DNA from 2 places in the Blautia sp. 1001283B150304_161114_C9 genome. Region 2 is predicted to be linked to the other one. Evidence: riboswitches for the same ligand, from Rfam matches in the RefSeq annotation. Region 2 holds a riboswitch; the other holds the start of a gene.
The links. A riboswitch is a leader RNA that binds a small molecule or an ion and turns the genes downstream of it on or off. The one in region 2 is predicted to bind tetrahydrofolate.
Positions count from the first base shown of each region.

Region 1: it holds a riboswitch for tetrahydrofolate, as region 2 does, so the genes downstream of both, folE (GTP cyclohydrolase I FolE) here and I4V44_RS07095 (folate family ECF transporter S component) in region 2, are expected to answer to the same signal.

Region 1 covers NZ_JADPGO010000006.1:106,599-110,816, reverse strand. Annotated here, with positions in the region: gene I4V44_RS04960 (Y-family DNA polymerase) at 1-1,015, shown strand, start outside; gene I4V44_RS04955 (hypothetical protein) at 1,031-1,444, shown strand; THF riboswitch at 1,675-1,771, shown strand; gene folE (GTP cyclohydrolase I FolE) at 1,907-2,464, shown strand; gene I4V44_RS04945 (HD domain-containing protein) at 2,461-2,958, shown strand; gene folP (dihydropteroate synthase) at 2,998-3,807, shown strand; gene folK (2-amino-4-hydroxy-6-hydroxymethyldihydropteridine diphosphokinase) at 3,865-4,218, shown strand, end outside.
Region 2 covers NZ_JADPGO010000010.1:38,568-42,785, forward strand. Annotated here, with positions in the region: gene I4V44_RS07090 (hypothetical protein) at 1-1,108, opposite strand, end outside; THF riboswitch at 1,646-1,750, shown strand; gene I4V44_RS07095 (folate family ECF transporter S component) at 1,837-2,397, shown strand; gene I4V44_RS07100 (GNAT family N-acetyltransferase) at 2,578-3,354, opposite strand; gene I4V44_RS07105 (SGNH/GDSL hydrolase family protein) at 3,455-4,153, opposite strand.

The DNA of each region.
Region 1 (4,218 bases), on a different contig from region 2:
GCTGAAAACGACAGGTATAACGGCAACTGCTGGAATCGGAACAAATATGTATCTGTGTAAGATTGCGATGGATATCGTGGCGAAGCATATTAAAGCAGATAAAGATGGTGTACGAATTGCAGAACTGGATGAAATGTCATACCGAAGGAAACTCTGGAGCCACAGACCTCTTACTGATTTCTGGAGAGTCGGAAAGGGATATGCAAAGAAGTTGGAAGAATATGGCCTCTATACGATGGGTGATATTGCCAGATGTTCCATCGGAAAAGAGAATGAATTATATAACGAAGATTTGCTATATAAACTGTTTGGCGTTAATGCAGAGTTGCTGATCAATCATGCCTGGGGATATGAGCCCTGTACCATGAAAATGGTCAAGGCTTACAAACCGGAAACGAACAGTGTTTGTTCCGGGCAGGTACTTCATTGTCCTTATGACTTTGAAAAAGCAAAATTAGTCGTCAAAGAGATGACGGACCAGATGGTTTTGGATCTGGTGGATAAGAAGCTTGTGACGGACCAGATTGTATTGACGGTTGGTTATGATATTGAGAATCTGAATAATGCCGACAGGAAAAAGCAGTATCATGGAGAGGTTACGATTGACCGTTATGGAAGAAGAATTCCGAAACACGCACATGGAACGACCAATCTGAAACGGCAGACTTCCTCAACAAAACTGATAACGGATGCAGTAATAGAACTATATGACAGGATTGTTGACAGAAACTTGCTTATCAGAAGAATTAATATCACAGCGAACAGGCTTGTGGATGAAAGCTCTGTAGAGAGAGAAGAAGTGTATGAGCAGTTGAATCTTTTTACGGATTATGAGGCGCAAAGGAAAAAGCAGGAAGAGGAAGAGGCTGCGCTGGATCGTGAGAAACGTATGCAGGAGGCAATGCTCAGTATCAAGAAGAAATTTGGGAAAAACGCTGTACTGAAAGGAATGAATCTTCAGGAAGGTGCAACCGCCAGAGACAGAAATGAACAAATTGGCGGACATAAGGCGTAAAGGAGTTGGAAGAGGATGAAAAATAATTCTTATGAAGATATTATCAATTTGCCACATCCGGTCTCTAAGAATCATCCGCAAATGCCACTTCGGGATCGGGCAGCGCAGTTTGCTCCTTTTGCAGCCTTGACTGGGCATGATGCTGCGATAAAAGAAACAGCAAGATTAACCGATGAAAGATTGGAACTGAGCGAGGAAGTGATTGCTCAGCTGAACGAAAAAATCAACATAATCAGAAATAATATCGGTATAGAACAGAATGTATCGATAACTTATTTTGTTCCCGATGCAAAAAAAGCCGGCGGATCCTATGTTACGTACTCCGGTATTGTAAAAAAGGTAGACGAATATGAGCATACCATGATCATGACAGATCAAACGGTCATTCCAATTGAACAGATAAGCGGTATTAAATGTGAAGAGTGGTAAATGTAAAAACAGATACTCAGAAGCTCGCAGTTTTTTGGATGGCTTACCGGTGTTGGATCCGGAATGAGAATTGTCGGACCGGAAGATGTAAAGCAGCAGTATAAAGAATATCTGCAAAGTGTGCTTCGAAACTATTAGTTCTGGCAGCAGAAAAAATTATTCTGAAAAGTCAGAAAAACCCTTTTCTATTATCGTATTACATGGTATACTGAATACCGAAATGAATGATATGCAAAATAGGATTTTATGCGTCAAGTGTTCGGTGAATGGGGAGTTGTCACTGAAACGAAAAGTGCGTCTTACGGTATATTATCCGCACCCGTTGCAAACAATATAAGAGGATATCTCATATTGTGTTAGGGAATGTTTTCGACATACATTCTATCACAATTGGAGATATCCTTTTTAATTTGGTCAAAAGGATAATCTCCATTTCAAAAATACAAAGGAGGTTATTTTTTAATGGTTGACAAAGTGAAAATTGAGCAGGCAGTCCGTCTGCTTCTGGAAGGTATCGGTGAAGATATCACACGGGAAGGTCTGATTGATACTCCTGACAGGATTGCCCGCATGTGTGAAGAAATTTACGGAGGTCTTGGTCATGAAGCGGATCAGCATCTGTTAAAGCAGTTTCCTGTAGAAAATAATGAAATCGTGCTGGAAAAAGACATCACCTTTTACTCCATGTGTGAGCATCATCTGATGCCTTTTTATGGAAAAGCTCATCTTGCATACATCCCCAACGGCAAAGTTACCGGTTTAAGCAAACTGGCACGTACAGTAGAGGTTTATTCCAGAAGGCCACAGATCCAGGAACGGCTTACTGTTCAGATTGCAGATGCTTTGGAGCGTACTCTGGATCCAAAAGGAATTATGGTAATGCTGGAAGCGGAACATACCTGTATGACCATGCGCGGAATAAAAAAACCAGGAAGCAAAACAATCACTACTGTAACCCGTGGTGCGTTTACAGAAGATAAGGAACTGCAGAAAATGTTCCTTTCTATGGTAAAAGGATGAATAACAATTTTTCAGATATGGATCGTGTCAATCGGATCTGGAGGCACCCGGTTTATCAGGAACATTATAAAAAAATACAGGAACTTGAAAGTGAACGGATCTTCTGCCGTCATACCCCTGAACATTTTCTGGATGTTGCACGGTTGATGTACATTTATGCACTGGAGGAACATCTGGAGTTGCCCAAAGAGCTTATCTATGCAGCAGCACTTCTTCATGATATAGGACGTGCACAGCAATATCAGTACAACATTCCCCATGATATTGCAGGAGTAGAAATCGCACGGGAAATTCTGACAGATCTGCACTTTACAGAACAGGAAAAAGAACTGATTCTGTCTTCCATTGGACATCACCGAAAAGGAGATTCCTGCAGTACGCTGGCAGCACTTCTTTATAAAGCGGATAAGCAGTCCAGAAATTGTTTTTTATGTTCCGCTGCTTCCGAATGCTATTGGTCTGATGATAAAAAAAATATGAAAATTGAATACTGATCTTCTTCATAAGCACAAAAGAAAGGATGGGTTCTGCTCATGAAAATTGGAAACCGTTTTTTTGATACTAAGAATCATACTTACATAATGGGAATTTTGAATGTTACCCCTGATTCCTTTTCTGACGGCGGCAAATGGAATCATATGGATGAAGCTTTGAAACATACAGAGGCAATGATTGCTGATGGTGCAGATATTATTGATATCGGAGGCGAATCTACACGTCCCGGTCATACTCCTGTCAGTGCTGACGAGGAAGCACTGAGAGTTCTTCCTGTTATTGAAGCGGTCAAAAAACATTTTGACATTCCTGTTTCTGTAGATACTTTTAAGAGCAGTGTTGCTGAAAGCTCTATCCAGGCAGGAGCTGACCTGGTTAACGATATCTGGGGATTAAAATATGATCCGAAAATGGCAGCTGTGATCGCAAAATATGATGTGGCCTGTTGCCTGATGCACAACAAATCTAATACAGAATATCAAAACTTTCTCATTGATATGCTCGCCGAAACACAGGAATGTGTCAATCTTGCAAGACAGGCTGGCATTAAAGATGAAAAAATCATGCTTGATCCGGGAATTGGTTTTGGAAAAACATTTGAAATGAATCTGGAAGCAATGAATCACCTGGAGCTTTTTCAGAATCTGGGATTTCCGGTTCTCCTTGGTACATCCCGCAAATCCATGATCGGACTGGCACTGGATCTTCCTGTAGATCAGCGCGTGGAGGGGACTTTGGCTACCAGTGTAATTGGCGTAATGAAGGGATGCTCTTTTGTCCGTGTCCACGATGTTAAAGAAAACAAGCGTGTGATCCAGATGACAGAAGCAATCCTGGGACGCAGATAAATTACTGGCACAAAACAGATGGTAAATATAAATAACATACAGAAAGGATTTGCTGTTATGGATGAGACCAGATTAGACAAAATAGAAATTAAAGAGCTGGAGGTTTTTGCAAACCATGGTGTATATCCCGAGGAAAATGTTCTGGGACAGAAATTTGTTATTTCTGCCACGCTTTTTACCAGAACACGTCTGGCGGGATTAACCGATGAGTTGTCTGCTTCCATAAACTATGGCGAAGTCAGCCATATGATCACTGATTTCACCAGAAAACATACTTATAAACTTCTGGAATCTCTTGCAGAGAATCTTGCAGAAATGCTTCTTTGCTCTCTTTCCGGACTTGAAAAAATTACTCTGAAGATTGAAAAGCCCTGGGCACCGGTTGGTCTTCCTTTGAAAACCGTATCTGTG
Region 2 (4,218 bases):
ACACATAGTCGCCGTATTCCATGCCGCCTGCAGTGAGATCCTGCGCGTTTTCTGTACGGAAGGTATCTATGGCACCGTCATCTGTCTGTACAGTGATGGTGTTGGCAGTACTTCCAATGATCGTGCCGGTTACTGTAAAGGAAATATGTTTGTCATTAATGGTATCAGGATCCTCACCTGTCACAGCAATAATACGGACTTCTTCCAGGGATGTTGTTTCCAGATCTCCGATATAAGTAACATTAACATGAGATCCCGGGGCAATTCCTCCCTTGAAGTAAGCGGGGATTGCTGACATATCCAGATTAAAGGAGGTGTCACTTCCGGCAGGAAGAATCCGGAGGATATTCAGATTTACTCCCTGTACAGTTGCCAGCAGCTGTTTTTCTTTATTTTCTATCTGCTCCGGTGTTTGTGTGAGCTTTGGATCTGGAGTTGGGGTGGGATCCGGTATTTCCAGATCTTTCAGATCTGAAATACTCAGCACTTTCAGGTGACTGGCATTTAAGGATGCGGAAGAATCATTGGAGGTATCCGGGAATTTCCCCTTGAATGTAAGGTAAACCCAGTCACCGGCTTTGATTCCATTCTGATAATACTGTTTTGTTCCTGTGATCGGATAGGTGGCTGTTTTTCCCTTCTTTGATTTTATTGTGATGGTATTGGAAGTCAGGGAAATGACCTGCCCATGTGCAGTGCGCTTTTTCAGTTTGTTTTTTTTATGAAATTCATCTACAACCTTCAGAACATGTACACTGCCTGTGTCAGTACCGGAAAGCTGACCTTCGTAAATGATACTGATCTCATCGCCGGTGATCATGCCGCCTTTACATTCCAGAGTGGCATTGGAAACATTAAATACATAGGAGGCACTGTCCGTGTTCAGAATAAGCTGGCTTCCTGAAAAATCCTGCAGGGTACCGGAAAGTTCATCCATATAGATACGGTCTTTTGTTTCGATTTCAGTTGTGATGTCAGATGAAGAAGTAAGTTCCCGGACGGATGTGTCTCCGGTGGATGTGAATTGTTCCAGTATGGTTTCAGGGCTGCATCCGGCAAAAGAAAAGCTAAGGCCGGCACAGACACATGCAGCAAGCAGTTTTTTCATAATATAGACAGGACCTCCGATAAATCATTCGTTTGAACATGATTCCTGCCGTATGCAATAATTATTTACAGGGAGGGATATTGCTTTCCGGCGGTTCGGGGATAAAATCAAAAATTTTCCGGTAGCTTTCCCATTCGTCATTATCTTTGGCAGGAGTGCATATCAGGCCGGTACATTCCGTACAGGCGTTGGTATTCAGGTAATTATCATAACATATATTATAAGGATTTTGGCAGTTATTTTTACATATTTCTGACATTTTTTACCTCCATGATTATAGCAGACCGGGGCGGGATATCTGTATTCATGTAATTTCTCATTTCTGAAGATGTCGGACTGCTGCATAATGTTATAGTATTAGTATATGCGGCTGTTTTATTCATAGACTTACGAGTGTTTGCAGCAATATTCTCAAGTAAAAAAAACAGACCATTCGTATAGAATGAACAAAAAACAGCATTCAAATTTGTGAAAATAATAACGAAAAATATATTGCAATTTCTATGGATTGTGTTATAATTTCGATAAATAAATAATAGCGAAGTAGGATTTTATGCGTCAAGTGTTCACAGGCTGGGGAGTCGCCGTGAAACGAAAAGCAGAAAGCGTGCTGCTTACGATATGATTTCCGCACCCGTTGCTACATATGAGAGCATCTCATAATGTGGAGGGATTATTATTTATGTAACTACTCTATTTTTTAAACACATTATGGAGGTGTTTTTATTATGCAGAAAAAACAATATTGGAACGTAAAAACATTGGTGTTCATGGCTCTTCTGATCGCCATGCATCTGGTACTCACACGAGTTCTGGTCATTGATCTTGGTGCGTACCGTATTTCTGTGGGAAGTGTATGTACAATCCTTGCAGGTCTGTGGCTTGGCCCGGTAGCTGGTGGTGTCTGTGGATTATGTGCGGATATTATCGGGTGTTTTATGAAAGGCTATGCTGTAAATCCGTTTATCACAGTTGCAGCAATCCTCTGGGGTGTGCTTCCTGCCCTTGCAAAACCATTATTTGCAAACAGAAAGAAAACAGGAAAGACAGTTGGTATCTGCGTATCTATCGTGGTAACTGCAGTTCTCAGCTCTCTGGTGCTTACAACAGCAGGACTTGTGATCATGCTTGGATATAATTTCTATGCGATCATGCCCGGAAGACTGGTACAGTTTGCAATTATGATCCCGATTTACTGTGTATTAACATGTCTGCTGTATTTCAGCCCGCTGACAGCGATGGTTGTAGGTAATACATCACCTGCAGTGCTGAAAAACAAAACCGTATAATTGAGTCGGACATGAAATACAGAAAAAGACCTGAACATTAGAACGATGTACGGCATAGCTGGCGCGAGTTATGTTAATTACATATCAATTGATTCCCCGAAAAAGAAAAGTTAAAATCTAAAAAAACTAAGAACTATCTGTAAAAGCAGAAAATGAAAATGCTTTACAGATAGTTCTTTTTTATTTCTCTGGTGGGAAATTTCCGTTTTCATCCGGCTGTACGCGGAACCAGTAAGTATAAAGCTGCTGGAATCCAAGTGATCTGTATAATGCCCGGGCATTGTCATTTCCTTCTACAACCTGAAGATATGCATTCTGTGCACCTTTTTTCATTCCTTCTTTCAGAAGTCCTGTGCAGATCTGACGGGCATAGCCATGTTTGCGGTATTCCTCTTTGACATGGATGGCGTAAATACCGATGTAGTCTCTGTCCAGGATACCAAGCCCTGTTGCAATGATCTGCCCGCCTATGCGGATGCAGGCGCAAATGGTTTCTTTGAGGATTGCCTGATACATGGATGGTACAACTTTTCTGTGAATCGGATTTATAGTATTTTTTAGATTGAACAGACTTTCAATCCATTCAGACGGAATGTTATTGTAGAATGTTACATCAGGATATGGAGTATCCAGATGTGCGGCGTTCATGCTCATTGCCATGACATTGGTGGTATGCTGGATGGCATATCCCCGATTCTCCAGAACATAATCAAAGTCAGGAGAGACAAGAGGACTGATCTTAAATACAGCGGGGGTTCCCAGACGCTTATATACGCTTTCACAGTATGGGATTTTTTCCCGCCAGGTGAGGGTGGAATTGCCGAACTGTTCTACGCTGTTGGTTCTGTGTGTATAAAAATAAGAAAATCTCAGGATCCAGCCGTCGTATAATTCCATCTTGTGAGATGGCCAGGCATTCAGAGACATATCTTCAATCTGTTTAATTGTAGTTTCCATAATATAAGGAAGACTCCTTTCCATAATAAGTCCGCAGATATGAGCGAGGACAGTGATTTATTATACAAAGTTCCGGGAAAATGCGCAATAGTTTATCTGTTCAGGGATTGTTATCAATGCTTTGAAGGAGAGGGAACAGTTTCTCGGCCAGAAGCTTATGCCCATACAAAGTAAGATGAATCCCGTCTGTTGTTATGGCATCAAATCCCGATTGAGTTGCTTCCTTATTAAAATAGTTATGCAGAGGCAGAAATGGAAGTCTGAATCTGACAGAGAGCTGTCGGATAATATCAGACATGGTATGGACATAGGGAATCCATGTCTCATATTCTTCCGGATGTGGAAAGATAAAGGGTTCCATAAGGATTACCTGCCTGGCATCTGTAGTGAGCAGATTCAATAATTCATTGTAATGAGTGGCAAACTCTCTCATCATCTGTTCTTTCTGAGAATCCGTCCGGTCTGTGTTCATTATCAGACCGATATCATTGATGCCGATCAGCAGAGTTATAACAGGAGAGTGATGCAAAAGAATACGGTGTTGACGGATATTTTCAAGGACTCTTGCCACAGTGAAGCCATCTATGCCACAGTTCCTGAAATGTATGGCACCTGTTGATTTATCTGTTAACTGTACAGCGCTTGATGAGCGTCCGACGGTATCTGCGGATATGGAGAAAGAAGGAGTCTGATTATGGAACATTTCTGAGAGTATCTGTACATACCCATTTCCCAGAGGAAAATCTTCAAATAAATGATTACAGTCCGTAATGCTATCTCCCAGACAAATGATTTGCATAAAAAACCTCCTGTTTGGTATTACCAATATAAGGATTGGTAAGTGCAGAGATATAAAATTTATAT